Regions from separate parts of the Labrys sp. Lb11 genome, predicted to be linked through region 1. Evidence: predicted binding sites of a transcription regulator. Region 1 holds the regulator's gene; each other region holds the start of a gene.
The links. The regulator LexA, encoded in region 1, represses DNA repair genes until DNA is damaged. The targets are predictions, from matches to a motif close to TGTTCNNNNTGTGTTCNG.
Positions count from the first base shown of each region.

Region 2: a site for LexA is predicted at 1,703-1,720, ahead of uvrA (excinuclease ABC subunit UvrA). Genes of this name have one in related genera too.
Region 3: a site for LexA is predicted at 2,057-2,074, ahead of ssb (single-stranded DNA-binding protein). Genes of this name have one in related genera too.
Region 4: a site for LexA is predicted at 2,776-2,793, ahead of AC27L4_RS18230 (helicase-related protein). Genes of this name have one in related genera too.

Region 1 covers NZ_BAAJOT010000005.1:249,727-253,964, reverse strand. Annotated here, with positions in the region: gene AC27L4_RS19805 (molybdopterin molybdotransferase MoeA) at 1-1,147, shown strand, start outside; gene lexA (transcriptional repressor LexA) at 1,260-1,976, shown strand; gene AC27L4_RS19795 (ComEC/Rec2 family competence protein) at 1,970-4,238, opposite strand, start outside.
Region 2 covers NZ_BAAJOT010000005.1:591,974-596,211, forward strand. Annotated here, with positions in the region: gene arfB (alternative ribosome rescue aminoacyl-tRNA hydrolase ArfB) at 1-152, opposite strand, end outside; gene AC27L4_RS21335 (DUF2142 domain-containing protein) at 281-1,654, shown strand; gene uvrA (excinuclease ABC subunit UvrA) at 1,811-4,238, shown strand, end outside.
Region 3 covers NZ_BAAJOT010000006.1:555,377-559,614, reverse strand. Annotated here, with positions in the region: gene AC27L4_RS24700 (IS110 family RNA-guided transposase) at 6-1,052, shown strand; gene ssb (single-stranded DNA-binding protein) at 1,421-1,933, opposite strand; gene AC27L4_RS24690 (putative molybdenum carrier protein) at 2,153-3,214, opposite strand; gene AC27L4_RS24685 (4'-phosphopantetheinyl transferase family protein) at 3,453-4,088, opposite strand; gene AC27L4_RS24680 (Pls/PosA family non-ribosomal peptide synthetase) at 4,100-4,238, opposite strand, start outside.
Region 4 covers NZ_BAAJOT010000004.1:786,323-790,560, forward strand. Annotated here, with positions in the region: gene AC27L4_RS18230 (helicase-related protein) at 1-2,618, opposite strand, end outside; gene AC27L4_RS18235 (DeoR/GlpR family DNA-binding transcription regulator) at 2,930-3,697, shown strand; partial or broken gene AC27L4_RS18240 (MFS transporter) at 3,693-4,238, shown strand, end outside.

The DNA.
Region 1 (4,238 bases):
GCCGCTGCCGCAGGCGCGCGGCCGGGTCCTGGCCGAGCCGCTGGCGTCGCGGCGCACCCAGCCCGGCTTCGACGCCTCCGCCATGGACGGCTATGCGCTGCGGGCGGCGGATGCGGCGGCCGGGGCGCGGCTGAAGGTCGTCGGCGAGAGCGCGGCCGGCCACGCCTTCGCCGGTACGTTCGGCCCTGGCGAAACCGTGCGCATCTTCACCGGCGCCCCGGTGCCCGCCGACGCGGACACCGTGCTGATCCAGGAAAACACGCGGCGCGAGGGCGATACCGTCACGCTGACCGCCGCGGCCAGGCCCGGCCAGAACATTCGCCGCCGCGGCCTCGATTTCCGCGACGGCGACACGGCGCTGGTCGCCGGCACCCGCCTCGGCCCGCGCGATCTGGCGCTCGCCGCCGCCACCGGTCACGCAACCGTTCCGGTCCATCGCAGGCCCCGCGTCGCCATCCTCGCCACCGGTGACGAACTGGTCCTGCCCGGCACCAGCGTCGGCCCGCATCAGATCGTCGCCTCCAACAATTTCGCCCTGGCCGCGATGGCGGAAGCCGAGGGCGCGGCGGTGATCGACCTCGGCATTGCCGGCGACAGCCTGGCGGAGATCGAGGCGGCGATCCGGCGCGCACGCGACGCCGGGGCCGACGTGCTCGTCACCATCGGCGGCGCCTCGGTCGGCGACCGCGACCTCGTGCAGGCCGCCCTCACCCGCGAAGGCATGCAGCTCGGCTTCTGGAAGATCGCCATGCGGCCGGGCAAGCCGATGATGCACGGCAGCCTCGGCGCCATGCGCATCCTCGGCCTTCCCGGCAATCCGGTCTCGGCGATCGTCTGCGGCGTGCTGTTCCTGACGCCGCTGATCCGTGCCCTCGCCGGCCGCGCCGACCGGACATTGCCGCGTCGTCCGGCCCGTTTCGCCGTGGACTGGCCGGCCAACGATCTGCGCGAAGACTATCTGCGTGCGACCTTCACGCTTGACGCAGCGACGAACCTGCCGATGGTGACACCATCGGCCGTGCAGGATTCGTCCATGGTTGCCGTGCTCGCCGGCTCCGACTGCCTCGCCATCCGGCCGCCCCATGCCGCTGCGGCACATGCCGGCGATGCCTGCGAGATCATCGATCTTCGCGCCGCCGGCTACTGATCGTCTTTACCGGAAGTTCATGGTTGCGGAACACAGTGCGAACATGTAGCACTGTTCATGGTTTGTTTGGCGATTCACCAGTTGATTCGCTGCCTCCGCGCCGGGAACGCCCATGCTGACGAAGAAACAACACGAATTGCTGCGCTTCATCCACGAGCGGCTGAAGGAGCAGGGCGTTCCCCCCTCCTTCGACGAAATGAAGGACGCGCTCGATCTTCGCTCCAAGTCCGGCATTCATCGTCTGATCATGGCGCTGGAGGAGCGCGGCTTCATCCGCCGCCTGCCCAACCGGGCACGGGCGTTGGAGGTCGTGAAGCTGCCCGAATCCTCGGTACCGGGCCTCACCACAGTGTCGGCCCCGCGCGGCTTCCGGCCCAATGTCATCGAAGGCAATCTCGGGCGGGTGCGAGCCGCTCCCCCGCCGGCCCTGGACGAGGACGCCGCGCGTTCGGTGATGATCCCGGTGATGGGCCGGATCGCTGCCGGCACGCCGGTCTCGGCGATCCAGAGCAAGAGCCATACGATCAGCGTGCCGCCGGAGATGCTGTCGGCGGGCGAGCATTTCGCCCTGGAGGTCCGTGGCGATTCGATGATCGAGGCCGGTATCTTCGACAACGACACGGTGCTGATCCGGCGCCAGGACAATGCCGAGACCGGCGATATCGTGGTGGCGCTGATCGATGACGAGGAAGCCACCCTCAAGCGCTTGCGCCGTCGCGGCGCCTCGATCGCGCTGGAGGCCGCCAACCCGGCGTATGAGACCCGCATCTTCGGCCCCGACCGCGTGCGCATCCAGGGCAAGCTGGTCGGTTTGTTCCGCCGCTACTGAGGCAAGGCCTCGTCCCGGGCAGGCGCCTCGTCGGGGGCAGCTTCGCTTTTCTCCTCCTGCGTATCAGGCGGCGGCTTGGGGCGCGGGGGAGCCGGCGCCCAGGGCCTGTCGCCGCCGGCCTCACGCGCCGTGACGATGCGCCAGCGCGGCTCGCCGGTGTCCGGCGTCGGGCCGTCGTCATAGATGGCGAGGGAACCGGCGGCGCGGATGGATGTCCGGTCCAGCACCAGCCCCGCAGCCTTGCAGCGCGCCGGGACCGGCAGGGGCGAGACCAGGATGGCGACCCGGCCGCAATCCTCCTCGATGGCGTTGACGGTGCGGTCGAGCACCAGGAACCGTCCCTTGCCCAGAGGCGCCGAGCAACCCTCCTTGTCGCAGCGCACAGCCGCCGTCAGCGTCGGGTCTTCCAGGTTGCGGCCGTCACCCAAGGCCAGCAGCCATTCGCGCTGATTGAAGGCGTCGCGCCGGCTGCCGATCGTCGACAGGGTCGCACCGTCGCGCACCAGCGCGGCATAGCCGTTGGCGCCGATGATGGCGACGGGACGTGCGTCGATCGTGGCCAGGGCGCTGCCGGCCGCCAGCGGCAACATGGCGACCAGGGCGAGACGCGTGCGCAGGATGGCCAGCAGCACGATTCCGGCGGAGAACGCGGCCAGGGCGGCGGCCGAGAATTGCGGCGTGACGATCTCAGAGCCAGGCCAGGACGCGACCATGCGGGCGATGGCCATGAACCAGCCGACCGCCACGCCCATGGCCGACCAGAGCGGCGCACCATAGCCGAAGGGCTCGGCCGCCAGCGCCAGCAGGGCCAGAGGCATGATCAGGAGCGACACGATCGGCGTCGCCATGAAGTTCGACGCCAGGGACTGCAGCGTCAGCCGGTGGAAATGGAAGGCCGAGAACGGTGCCGTCGCCAGGGAGGCAATGATGGTGGTGACGGCGAGGCCGACGACGACGATGCCCAGCCGCGACAGCATCCGCCCCATGGCCGTGGCCGGAGGCCGCGCACCCGGCCGGCGCGGCCTGTCATACCAGGCCACCATCATCGCCACCGCGCCGAACGACATCTGGAAGCTCGGCCCCAGCAGCTGTTCGGGGGTTGTCAGCAGCACGAAGGCGGCGGCGAGCCCGACATTGCGCCGCGTGACGGCACTGCGGCCAAGGGCCACCGCCATCAGCACGATCGCCGTCATGACGAAGGCGCGCACGGTCGCGACCTCTGCTCCGGAAAACAGCGTGTAGGCGGCGGCCGGCGCCAGTGACAGCATGGCCGCCAGCGCTTTGAGGGGCATGGTGAGGGCGATGCGGGACGACAGGGCGAGCAGCGCCCGGATCAGCCAGAACAGGCCGCCGGCGAACAGGGCCATATGCAGGCCGGAGATCGAGACGACATGGTAGAGCCCGGCAGCCCGCAGGGCGGCATTGGCGTCCTCGGGGATGAGGCCGCGCTTGCCGGTCACCTGCGAGGCGGCGACGGCGCCGTTTTCGCCGGGGATCACCGCGACGATGCGATCGGTCAGGGCGTTGCGGGACCGATCGAGGCCGGCGGCGAAGCGCTCGCTCCAGGACATCGTCACGGGCCGAGGGGCCGGCTGGAGCTTGCCCGCGGCAAAGCCGACGGCGCCGATGCCGTCGAAATAGGCGTCGCGGGCGAAGTCGTAGCCGCCGGGCACGGTCGGAGGCGGCGGCGGCCGCAGCAGGGCTTTCACGCTGACGCTGTCGCCCGGCGATATGTCGCCGACGCTGCGCACGGTCAGGCGGACCAGCGCCGGCACGTCGGCCGGCGCGAGGCCGTCGATGCTTGCCGGGCGTAGCACGAGGCGGGCCGAACCGCTGGCGCGCCGCTCGACCGACAGCACCGCTCCGGTGACCACGGCCGTCATGGACCTGCGCAGTTGCGGCGCTTCCAGACTGAGCGTGCGCAGCTTGGCGGCCGAGAAACCCAGGGCCGCAGCGGCGACACAGACCAGGCCGACATGGAGCCAGCGCCGGCCGCTGGCGATCCAGGCTCCGGCGAGGGCGGCGGCACCGAGAAGGGCGGGCCCGGCAAGGCCCGGCTCCTCCGGCGCAGCGAAATAGGTGATGACGCCGAGCCCGAGGAAGACCGGCACGACGAGGGCGAGATCGAGACATTCGTTCTCGAAGGCCAGGGCCGCGCGCAGCCGATCGCAGGCCGCGAGCCAGCACCGCTGCACAGCCTCGAGGCCCGGCGACGCCGCATTCCGGCGGCGCGGCCGGACCCCGGCGACCTCGACACGTTCC
Region 2 (4,238 bases), 340 kb from region 1:
TCGGGCAGGGACGGCGACCGGCGGGCATCGAACCGCAGCTGCACCGCGGTCGAGGTGGTGTTGACCGCCTGCCCGCCCGGCCCTGACGCCCGCAGAAAGCTCTCCTCGATCTCGCGCTCGTCGATGGACAGGGTGTTGGTGATCTCGATCATGGCGCAGGGCTGCTGACGGAACCGGCTGCCCGGCGATAGCACGTGCGGCCGGCGGCGTGTTGACGAATCTCGGATTTGCCTGTGCAGCCAAAGACGGCCGTGCGCCTCTCTGCCGCTGGGTTGATCCGATGCCGTCGCGCCTGCTCTCGTGCCCCGACCGCCTGTTCGCCTGGATCGCCGGGCTGTTCGGCCTGGTTCTGGTTGCCGTGATACCACCGCTCGGAGGCGGCAACGAGACGTTCAACTTCCAGCGGACGGCAGGCGTGGCGGCCGGTCATGTGCTGATCGAGCCGGCTGCCGTGCGGCCCGGCATCGCCGAGTTGCTCGCCGTCGGCGGCTCCTTCTTCCCGGAGGGGGCGAAACCGCCCTACTCCTATTCGCTGGACCAGTGGCGCCGGCTGGCCGCCATCCCGCTGGGCGCGGAGCCGGACGCCATCCTGGCGCCCAACCCGATCGCCGTGCTGCATCCCCTCTCCTATCTGCCGCAGGTGCCGGTGATCCGGCTCGGCGGCAGCCTCGGCCTGCCGCCCCTCATCCTGTTCTATCTCGGCCGGCTGGCCGGGCTGGCCGCCGGCATCGGCCTGACCCTTCTCGCCATCCGCATCATTCCCACGCACAAGTTCGCGCTCGCCGCCCTCGCCCTGCTGCCGACCGTCACCTTCTCGCGCAGCACGCTCGACGCCGACCAGTTCACCACCGGGCTGGCCTTCCTGCTGGCGGCGATGATCCTGCGCGAGATGGTGCGCCGCGAGCCGATGGGTGGACGGGATATCCTGCGGCTGGCCGCGGTCGCGTTCATTCTGGCCCAATGCAAGAGCGCCTATCTCGTGCTGCCGCTGCTCGCCCTGGCCATCCCCCGCGCGCGCTTCGGTTCGACCGCCGCCTGGGCCGGCGCGCTGGCGCTGATCATCCTGCCCGGCGCGCTCGCGAGCCTGGCTTGGATGGTGACGCTGAAGCACACCTATTTCGCCGGCATCACGTACCGCACCTGGGCCGGCGAGGTGAATCCGGACGGGCAGATGGCCGCGATCCTCGCCGATCCGTTCGGCTATGTCGCGGTGCTCTGGCGCACCCTGGTCGACACGCCGCTGGTCTATGACGCTGTCAGGGGTTTCATCGGCATCTTCGGCCCGCCGGTCGCCCTGCCCCTGCCTGTCCTGGTGGCGCTCGTCGGTCTCATGCTGTTCGTGCTGGTCTCCGACCCCACCGCGCGCGCCGCCCGCTATGGCCCGCTCGCGCTCGGCCTCGGCGCCGCCATCGCCGGCGCCGGCACGGTGCTGATCCTGACCCTGCTCTACGTGCAGTGGACCGGCTTCGGCCAGCCGACGGTTCAAGGCTTCCAGGGGCGCTATCTCTACCCGCTGGCGCCGCTGCTGCTGGTCGGCCTGCGCACCAGCGGCGAGCCGGCCTTGCGTCTCGGCGCCGGCGCCTGGGTGGCGCTGCTGGCGGCCACGGGCCTGGGCAGCACCCTGTGGCTCACCCTCGCAACCTATTACGGCTGACGCTGCCGGGCGGCGCGAAACGACGCAGCCGCTGCAAAAACTCGGACCGGTTCCCGAAACGTTCTTGTTTTTGACGTCAAGCCGCTTCATTCTGCGCCTCCGGCCCCCTATGTCTCGGCCGAACGCCCACCCCTCCATCCCGTTGGGATCGACTGCATGACTGGTCAGACGCCGGGCCGACAAGCCCCCTCGTCCGCGGATCGCCGCGTCATTTCGATACGCGGCGCCCGCGAGCACAACCTCAAGAACATCGACCTGGAGATCCCCCGCGACAAGCTCGTGGTGTTCACCGGTCTGTCGGGGTCCGGCAAGTCGTCGCTCGCCTTCGACACCATCTATGCCGAGGGACAGCGGCGCTATGTCGAAAGCCTGTCGGCCTATGCCCGCCAGTTCCTGGAGATGATGCAGAAGCCCGACGTCGACCAGATCGACGGGCTTTCGCCGGCGATCTCGATCGAGCAGAAGACGACCTCGCGCAACCCGCGCTCGACGGTCGGCACGGTCACCGAGATCTACGACTATATGCGCCTGCTCTGGGCCCGGGTCGGCATCCCCTATTCGCCGGCCACCGGCCTGCCGATCGAGAGCCAGACCGTCAGCCAGATGGTCGACCGCGTCATGGCCCTGCCCGAGGGCACGCGCCTGTTCCTGCTGGCGCCGGTGGTGCGGGGACGCAAGGGCGAGTACCGCAAGGAGATCGCGGAATACATGAAACGCGGCTTCCAGCGCGCCAAGATCGACGGCACCTTCTACGAGCTGGCCGACGCCCCTGCCCTCGACAAGAAGCTCAAGCACGACATCGACGTGGTGGTCGACCGCATCGTCGTCCGCGGCGACATCGCGGCGCGCCTTGCCGATTCGTTCGAGACGGCGCTGGAGCTGGCCGACGGCATCGCCGTGGCCGAGATGGCCGACCAGAAGGACGACAAGGGCGAGCCGGCGCGGATCGTCTTCAGCCAGAAATTCGCCTGCCCGGTCTCCGGCTTCACCATCCCCGAGATCGAGCCGAGGCTGTTCTCCTTCAACAACCCGTTCGGCGCCTGCCCGGCCTGTGACGGCCTGGGCGCGGAGATGACGGTCGATCCCATGCTGATCGTGCCGGACGAATCCCTGTCGCTGCGCAAGGGCGCCATCGCGCCGTGGGCCAAGTCGACCAGCCCCTACTACGCCCAGACAATCGACGCGCTGGCCAAGCACTACAAGTTCGGTGTGACGACGCCTTGGGAGGATCTGCCGGAAAACGTCAGGTCGGTGATGCTCTACGGGTCGGGCAAGGACGAGATCAAGTTCTCCTTCGACGACGGCCTGCGCGCCTATGAGACGCGCAAGACTTTCGAGGGCGTCATCACCAATCTCGAGCGGCGCTGGAAGGAGACCGATTCGGAATGGGCGCGCGAGGACATCGCGCGCTACATGTCGAACACGCCCTGCAAGGCCTGCGCCGGTTTCCGCCTCAAGCCGGAGGCCCTGGCGGTGAAGATCGACCAGTGCCATGTCGGCATGGTTTCGGCCATGTCGGTGCGTCAGGCCCAGGGCTGGTTCGAGGCGCTGCCGGCCAAGCTGGACGACAAGCGCAACGAGATCGCCGGCCGCATCCTCAAGGAGATTCGCGAGCGCCTGCGCTTCCTCGTCGATGTCGGCCTCGACTACCTCACCCTGGCGCGCAATTCCGGCACCCTGTCGGGTGGCGAGAGCCAGCGCATCCGCCTCGCCTCACAGATCGGCTCGGGCCTAACCGGCGTGCTCTACGTGCTGGACGAGCCGTCGATCGGCCTGCATCAGCGCGACAATGAGCGCCTGCTGGAGACGCTGCGCCGGCTGCGTGACCTCGGCAACACCGTCGTCGTGGTCGAGCATGACGAGGATGCCATCCTGCAGGCCGATTTCGTCGTCGACGTCGGCCCCGGGGCGGGCGTGCATGGCGGGCGCATCGTCGCCCAGGGCACGCCGGCCGAGGTGATGGCCAACCCGCACTCCCTCACCGGCAAGTACCTCACCGGCGAGCTGGCCGTGCCCCTGCCCGAGCGGCGGCGCAAGCGCCAGAAGGGCAAGGCGCTGAAGGTGGTCGGCGCCCGCGGCAACAACCTCAAGGACGTCTCGGTCGAGCTGCCGCTCGGCCTCTTCACCTGCGTCACCGGCGTATCGGGCGGCGGCAAGTCGACGCTGCTGATCGACACGCTCTACAAGGCGGTGGCGCGCCGGCTCAACGGTGCGTCCGAGCATCCGGCCCCCCATGACCGGATCGAGGGGCTGGAACTGATCGACAAGGTCATCGACATCGACCAGTCGCCGATCGGCCGCACGCCGCGCTCCAACCCGGCGACCTATACCGGCGCCTTCACGCCGATCCGGGAATGGTTCTCGGGCCTGCCGGAAGCCAAGGCGCGTGGCTTCCAGCCCGGCCGGTTTTCCTTCAACGTCAAGGGCGGACGCTGCGAAGCCTGCCAGGGCGACGGCGTCATCAAGATCGAGATGCACTTCCTGCCCGATGTCTACGTCACCTGCGACGTGTGCAAGGGCAAGCGCTACGGCCGCGAGACGCTGGAGGTGAAATTCAAGAACAAGTCGATCGCCGACGTGCTCG
Region 3 (4,238 bases), on a different contig from region 1:
CAGCCATGGAATACTATGCCGGACTGGACGTTTCGCTGGAAGAGACCGCGATCTGCGTTGTGGATGGAACGGGCCGGATCGTGAAGGAGGCGCGCGCGGCGAGCGAGCCTGACGCGCTGGCCGCGGCGCTGAACCAGATCGGCCTGCCGCTGGAGCGCATCGGCCTGGAAGCCTGCTCGCTGACGGCCTGGCTTCACGACGGTCTGCGCGCGGCGGGCTTGCCGGCGATCTGCATCGAGACGCGCCAGGCCAATGCGGCGATGAAGACGATGCCCAACAAGACCGACCGCAACGACGCCCGCGCTTTGGCGCAGATCATGCGGACGGGCTGGTTCCGGCAGGTTCACGTCAAGAGCCGCCAGTGCCGACTGTGGCGTTCGCTTTTGGTGGCGCGCCGCACGGTCCTGGGCGAGATGCGCTCGATCGAGAATGTGGTGCGGGCGATCCTGCGCGAGGCCGGCCTCAAGCTCGGCACCCCTTCGCGTCCAGCCTTCGCTGGCCGCGTGCGCGAGTTGGCCGAGGGCGACCCGCTGGTGATGCCACTCGTCGAGCCGCTTCTGGCTGTGCTGTCCGGCATGCTGACCGCGCTCGCCGGTCTGACCAGGCAGGTCCTGGATCTCGTCAGGAAGGAGGAGGTCTGCCGGCGGCTGATGAGCGTTCCGGGCGTCGGCCCGATCACCGCGCTCGCCTTTCGGGCGACGATCGACCGGCCCGACCGGTTCAGGCGCTCGCGCGACGTCGGCGCCCATCTCGGCCTGACCCCGGCGCGCTACCAGTCCGGCGAAACCGACATCCAGGGCAAGATCAGCCGTTGCGGCGACGAACTCGCCCGCACGGCACTCTATGAGGCGGCGCACACGCTGCTGGTGCGCAGCCGGAAATGGTCGAGCCTGCGCGCCTGGGGGACGAAGATCGCCAGGCATCGCGGCATGGCCCGCGCCCGCGTCGCGGTCGCCCGCAAGCTCGCCGTCATCCTCCACCGCATGTGGAGCGACGGTGTGGAGTTCCGTTTCGGCAAAGACCCTGCCAATGGCGCCCCGGTCGCAGCATGACGCCGCAGTGCTGAAACAGGAGGACACAACACCACGCATGAACCCGCATCAAGGGTGAACCGGATCGTCCCGTGGGGACGATGGGCAAGGCGATCTCGTTGAGAGTCCAGAGCCTGCAGGGGCAAACCTGCAAGGTCGTGAAACAGATTGAGACGCCTCGCCCTTCTGACCCCATCATGCAGCGGCCAAGCGTCGACCGCGAAGAGAAGCGTGTGACCCACGGGAGCGACACAAGCCGGAGAAATCAGAACGAGCAGCTTAACCTCAACGACCCCAATCAGAGAAGACTCTAAGTTGCTTGTCAACTAAAAAGCGTGTGATAGTAGTGGGTTAAGTTTCTTAGTTTACAAAACGTAACCCATTCTTTGCTAGAACGGGATCTCGTCGTCCATGTTGGAGGAGGAGTACTTGCCGCCGCCCCCGCCGCCGGAGGACGGGGCCGGGCGGCGCTCCATCGGGCTGGACGAGCCGAAATCCGAACCGGCATAGTCGCGGTCGCGGTCGCCGTCACCGGAGCCCTGGCCCTGGCTGCGGCCGCCGAGCAGCGTCATCTCGCCGCGATAGCGCTGCAGCACCACTTCGGTGGAGTATTTCTCCTGGCCGCTCTGGTCGGTGTATTTGCGGGTCTGCAGCTGGCCTTCGATGTAAACCGTCGAGCCCTTCTTCAGATACTGCTCGGCGATCTTGGCCAGCGCCTCGTTGAAGATCACGACATTGTGCCATTCGGTGCGCTCCTTGCGCTCGCCCGTGGCCTTGTCGCGCCAGCTTTCCGTGGTGGCCAGCCGAAGGTTGACCACCGGCTCGCCGGAGTTCAGCCGCCGCACCTCGGGATCCCGGCCGAGATTGCCCACCAGAATGACCTTGTTCACGGAACCCGACATCCCAAATCCTTTCCTTCGCCAAGGCGGAAACGCCCGGCCTCACGCCGCGACGCCCTCCCCGCCACTCCTCGCCTGTCCTATCACGCCGCGCTGCGGGCGGCCGGGCTTATCCCCAGCAATGTTTGTTCCATATTTGTTCCGGAAACGCAACCCCGGACGCCGAGGCCCGCCGCGTCGATCGGCGAAGGATACGGCCGAGTTTCTCCGAAAGGCGCGCCGTCACGGCCTTGGGCCGTGGGACGCTCCCAGAAACTTCCGCCACCCGCGCCCGGCATGAGCGGCTTGTCGCTGCCCATGCCCATGGGAAGCCCTCTGTAACTTCCGCCCCTCGCGCAGGCTCAGGACATTCACGGAACCGAGCAGCTTGCGGGTCAGGTGATAAATGCCCGGCCGCTTGCTTTCGCGTGGGCCGGCCACGTTGAGGATATGGATGGGATACCTGCGGAGCCACGCCATGACCGCGGTGCAAATTCCAGCAGAGATGCCGGAGTCGAGCTGCACGACAAGGTGGGGCTTGCCGATCTTGCGGGCAAAGGCCTCGGTGGCGAGGGTACCACCGTCGATGTCCCCCAGGTTGACGATCAGCGTGCCGTCGCTGTCCTGGACGTTCAGTCTCGTCCGATGCCGATAGCCACCCGTGTCGGCTTCACGGAGCGGATAGCGCGCATCGATCACGCCATCTTCCGCGATCCTGCCCTTCGGACACCATCCGCCCACGCCGAATTTCTGCTGCATCGCCCAGTCGAGCGCGGCTCGATCGGCACCGGTCTGGCCACCTGAAACGACGCGGGTGATGAGGCAGCGCAGTGGATCACGGCACAGCTCGGCGCGGGACGGAAGAAGGACGACGGAGCCGTCATCGATCACTTCGCGGCGCTCTGCGCGACCATGTGTGGGGTCTTCCATGGGACTGTCGTAAACAACACGGAACCCGGAACCCACCTCAGCCTTCAGCCGCTTGGCGAGCTCGAAACCGCGCGCGTTGAAATCGTCCCAGTCCAAGATCAATTGCGGCTGCTCGACATAACCGCTTTCCGGATCGGCGGGGTCGACCAGTGTCCCCTTGCTCCAAGGCGCAGTTTCGTAATCGTCAACCCAGGCTCGGAATGCCTCCAGCAATTCCTCAGACATGGGATGCCTGCCGCAGCACCAGACGGAGTCACAGCAGTTTCCGCCGACTCCGGCCCGGTCGTCGCCGCTGCGATTGTGCCACAAGAAGGGTCCCAGGCCGAACTCGGCCATGACGGTGAGGATGGGACGGGCTTTCCCCTTGTTGGTCATGACAGGGATGGGAGTCAGGATGCTTTCGTCAGGGGCGTTCCCACCCGTCGTATCGAAAGCCGTGGGCCAATTCCAGATACGGCGCCTCGATCACCCTATCTCGTATTGCCGACAGCACCGTCATCTGGCGTCGCTGTACGGCAACGCTCCATTCGCCATCGTCGGCTCGGTTCAGGATGCCCTTGCCCCGCCCGCCCCCGGAACCCGACAGGGGCTTCTCCCCGCCGCCCTCGCCGGTTCATTCCGCCAGGGGAGCGCAGGCCAAGGCGCAATAGACCCGTCCGGCCAGCGGGCGCTCCAGCAGACGGACGCCGATGCGCAGCGGGGGCAGGCGCCGGCACGCCGGCAAGGCCGCCACGCCGCCCTGCCGCAGCGTGTCGAGACAGGTCGTAAAGTCCGGTTCGGCCAGGCCGTCATAAATGCCGCGGCCGGAGACCTTCAGCGCCGCCTCCTTGGCCACCCAGAGCCGGTGGCAGAGGTCGCGAGCCTCCGTCCGGTCGAGACGCCGCATCGCCGCGGCTTCGCCTGCGGCGTAGTGATCCCGGGCAAAACGCAGGGGATCGGCAAGGCTGCCGGTGCCTTCGATCTCCAGGTCGACGCCCACCGGACCATCCGGCGCGAAGGCGACGATCAGCATGCTGCCGCGATGCGACAGCGATACCCCGAGCTCGGGATAAGGCGGCTCCAGGCGCGGACGCCCGCTGGCCCGCCTGCCGATGACGATGTCGCCGCGTCCCGTCGCCTGGCGCAACGCCGCCGCTGCCGCCGCGATGCGCTCCGCCGCCGTGGCCGGGCCTGTCCCGCCCGCCCGATACGCCAGGACGGCGACGGCCCCGCCGATCCGCAGGATCTCCTCGACATTTGGCCGGCACATGGCATGCCGCCTCACTCGGCCGCGTGGGAGAGATCCAGGGCCTGCGGCCGGACGTCGGCGGGGGCCGGGGCCAGCGCGCGCGCCGTCTCGCCGGCGACCAGCTGCGCCGGGATGCCGACCCAGGCCGTGCTCGCCGGGATGGCCTCGCCC
Region 4 (4,238 bases), on a different contig from region 1:
TCGGCGATCGTTTCGTCGGCCGGGGCGGCGTCGGACTGCGCCGGAGCCTCGGCGTCGGGGGCCTGTGCCTCGCCGTCGGCGCTGGCCTGGGGCAGGGCGGGCTCCACCGGCGCAGCCGGCGTCGTGGCCGCCGGCAGGCGGATCGCCTGGGTGATCGCCGGTCCGTTGCGCTTCTCCATGCGATAGCCGAGGCCGCGCAGGATCGAGGCGAAATCCTCGCCCGAGCAGCCGACCAGCGAGGTCATCTGCACCGTGGCGACGAACCCGTCGCCATCGGCGGCACCGGCCGGCGGCTCGCCCACCGTCGTGCCCGGGCGATAGGCGATGGCCGGGCGGATGATGTCGGCCAGGCGCTCGAGGATGTCGACGCGCACAGCCCTCTCGCCGCAGACGCGGTAGCCGACCAGGCGATAGAGGCCCTTGTCGATGCTGGTATCGGCCGGGATCGAAGTGCGGCCCGAGGCGGCCAGATGCGGGATCTCGTCGAGACCCTTCTGCTCCAGGCCGCCATGGTTCAGGGCCCAGAGCTGGACCGCCAGCGTGCGCGGCGCCGGCTTCATCAGGGCCGGCAGGTAGACGTGATAGGCGCCGAAGCGCACGCCGTGCTTGCGCAGCGAGGCGCGCTGGTCCTGGTCGAGCTGCTTGAGGTCCTCCGCCACCCGGTTGCGATCGAGCACCCCGAGCGCTTCGACCAGCTGGAAGGCGATGCCCTTGGCCAGGCCCTGCAGGTCCTCGGCCTTGTCGAGCAGCAGCAGCGGCCCGAGCAGGCGCGCCATGTGGTTGCCGATCCAGATCTCCAGCCGCGTCTGCACGGCATCGCGCGCCGGACCGGTCAGCTGCTCGTCGGCGATGAGGCGGATGCGCGGCGCCAGGGCCTTTTCGGAGCCGGCGAGCTTCGCCACCGGCTCGCCGACCCAGCGGATCGTGCCGTCGATGGCGAGCGCGAACTCGGTGTCCGGCGCCTGCGAGAAGCGCTGGGACCGGGCCTCGATCTCGCCGGCGAGCGCCTTGGCCGCGGCAGCCCGCAACGCCCGGCCGCTCTCGCCGTCGCCGGCGCTGGGGTCCGGGGCGAACTGGAAGCCCTGGAGGGTCCCGACATGCTGACCCTCGACGATGACGTCGCCGGTCCGGGTGATTTCAGTCTCGAGCATGGCATTTTCTCTAAGACGCCGCATCAGCACGCTGGTGCGACGGTCGACAAAGCGTTGGGCAAGCCGCTCATGCAGCGCGTCGGAGAGCTTGTCTTCGACGGCACGCGTCACGCCTTGCCAATGGGCAGGGTCCTTCAGCCAGTCAGGCCGGTTCGCCGCGAAGGTCCATGTCCGGATATGGGCGATGCGCGTCGACAGCGTGTCGATATCACCGTCCGTCCGGTCCGAGAAGGCCACCTGCCGCGCGAACCAATCGTCGGGGACCTTACCGTCCCGCATCAAAAAACCATAGAGGGTCGTGACGAGATCGGCGTGGGCATGCGGAGAAATTTTCCGATAGTCCGGCACCTGGGCGATCTCCCAGAGCCGCTCGACCGCCGCCTTGCCGTGCGCCATGGCGCGCACGTCCTCGTCCCGGGTGGCGATGGCGAGGGCGCGGATGTCGTCGGCATCGGGCGCCCGGGTGAGGCCCGGCTCGTCCGGCGGGCGCCCCAGCGTCTCCTGGAGCGCCTGCACCGAGGAGAAATCCAGGGCCGGGTTGCGCCATTGCAGCACCTTGACGCTGTCGAAGCTGTGGCTCTCGATCGCCTGGACCAGTTCCGGCTCGAAGCCGTCGCAGCGCCCGGTGGTGCCGAAGGTGCCGTCGCGGACATGGCGGCCGGCGCGCCCGGCGATCTGGCCGAACTCGGCCGGGTTGAGCCGGCGGAACTGGTAGCCGTCGAACTTGCGGTCGCCCGCGAAGGCGACGTGGTCGACGTCGAGGTTGAGGCCCATGCCGATGGCGTCGGTCGCCACCATGTAGTCGACGTCGCCGTTCTGGTACATCGCCACCTGGGCGTTGCGGGTGCGCGGGCTGAGCGCGCCCAGCACCACAGCCGCGCCGCCGCGCTGGCGGCGGATCAGTTCGGCGATGGCATAGACCTCCTCGGCCGAGAAGGCGACGATGGCGCTGCGGCGCGGCAGGCGGGTGAGCTTCTTGCTGCCGGCGAAGAGCAGGTTTGACAGCCGTGGCCGCGACACGACGTTGACGCCCGGCAGCAGCTTCTCGACGATCGGCCGCATCGTCGCGGCGCCGAGCAGCAGCGTCTCGGCCGAGCCGCGGCGGTTGAGCATGCGGTCGGTGAAGACATGGCCGCGCTCCAGGTCGGCGGCGATCTGGATCTCGTCGATGGCGACGAAAGGCACGTCGAGGTCGCGCGGCATGGCCTCGGCCGTCGCCACCCAGTAGCGCGCCGCATCCGGTTTGATCTTCTCCTCGCCCGTGACCAGCGCCACCTTCTCCGGCCCGACGCGGTCGACGATCTTGTTGTAGACCTCGCGGGCGAGCAGACGCAGCGGCAGGCCGATGATGCCCGCGCCGTGGCCGAGCATGCGCTCGATGGCGAGGTGGGTCTTGCCGGTGTTGGTGGGTCCGAGGACCGCCGTCACGCCGCGCGCGCGCATCGGCGGGGGAAGCACGGAAGGCATCATGGGCAGAAACGGGCCTCGATGGATTCGGGCGAAGTCAGATCGAGGGAAACCGTCGGCCGTCCCCGTCTGATACGCTATATGGTCCTTTTTCGCGTCCGCGTTAACCCCCCGAACGCGCGTCGAACGGAGCGTGGCCGAATCACTGCGGACGCGGCTTTCCCGATTTGTTCGCTGCGGCGGCCGGCGTCCAGCCGGACGGTGCACGTCGACGTTGATTTGTGCTTGGATATGCCGATATCGGCTTTTTTCATTGCGTGATTGTGCATGATCGTGCATAAACTGGCACCGTGTCCCGTGCCGGTGTCCCCATGTCCGCTCCTCCGTCGCCCGAAGAACGGCAGGCCGCGATCCTTGGCCGGATCGAGCGGGACGGCCGTGTCCTGGCGGCGGCCGCCGCCGTCGAGCTCGGCGTCTCCGAGGACAGCATCCGGCGTGACCTGCGCGACCTGGCGCAGGCCGGCCTCGTCCAGCGCATCCATGGCGGCGCGATCCGCCGTTCGCAGGTGCCGCAGGCCTTCGGCGAGCGGCTCGGCCGGCGCGCCGCGGAAAAATCCTCGCTCGCCGGCGCCGCGCTCGGCCTCATCAAGGCGGGGTCGACCGTCCTGCTCGACCAGAGCACGACCACGCTGGCGCTCGCCCGTCTCCTGCCGATCGGCTCGGACCTGGCGATCGTCACCGCCACGCCCGAGATCGCCATGGCGGCGCTCGACCGGGAGGTGTCGGAGGTGATCCTGCTCGGCGGGCGGCTCGATCCGCTGCGCCGCTGCGCCGCCGGCCCGGCCGTGCTTGCCGCCATCCAGGCCATTCGCTTCGACCTGTGCGTCCTCGGCGTCTGCGGCCTCGACATCGATCTCGGCGTCACCGCGCACGACCATGACGACGCCTGCCTGAAGCGGGCGATGGTCGCCGCCTCCGGCGAAACCGCGATCCTCGTCACCGCCGACAAGTTCGACACCGCCTTGCCCTTCCGCGTCGCACCGCTGTCGCGGCTCGACCGGCTCGTGGCCGAGGCCGGCACCCCGCCCGACACGCTGGCGCGCTACGCCGCGGCGGGCATCGACATCCTCACCGCCTGAGGCACCCATGATCTTCATGAGTCATCCCTGGCGGCCGACCGCCGCCGCCTTCTTCGTCAACGGCGCGGTCTTCGGCGTCTGGGCCACCCAGATCCCGCTGGTCAAGGACCGTCTCGGCCTCGATGCCGCCGCGCTCGGCCTGGTGATCCTCGTGCTCGGCGCCGGCGCCGTGCTGGCCATGGCCGGCAGCGGCTGGCTGGTCCGCCGCTACGGCAGCGCCGCGATGATACGCCGCTGCGGCGCCCTGTTCTGCCTGGCGCTGCCGGTGATCGCCATCGCGCCGAGCGTGCCGGTGCTCTGCCTCGTGCTGTTCGCCTTCGGCGCCAGCGGCGGCTGCATGGACGTGGCCATAAACGCCCATGCCGCGCAGGTCGAGCGCACCACCGGGCGCCTCTGCATGTCGTCCTTCCACGGCATGTGGAGCGTCGGCGGCCTGGCCGGCGCCGGCGCGGGCGGCCTGCTGCTCTATGTCCTGCCCGGCGCCGGGCAGACGCTGCTGGCGGCGCTGCTGCTCGGCGGCCTGCTCGCCTGGGCCCAGCCG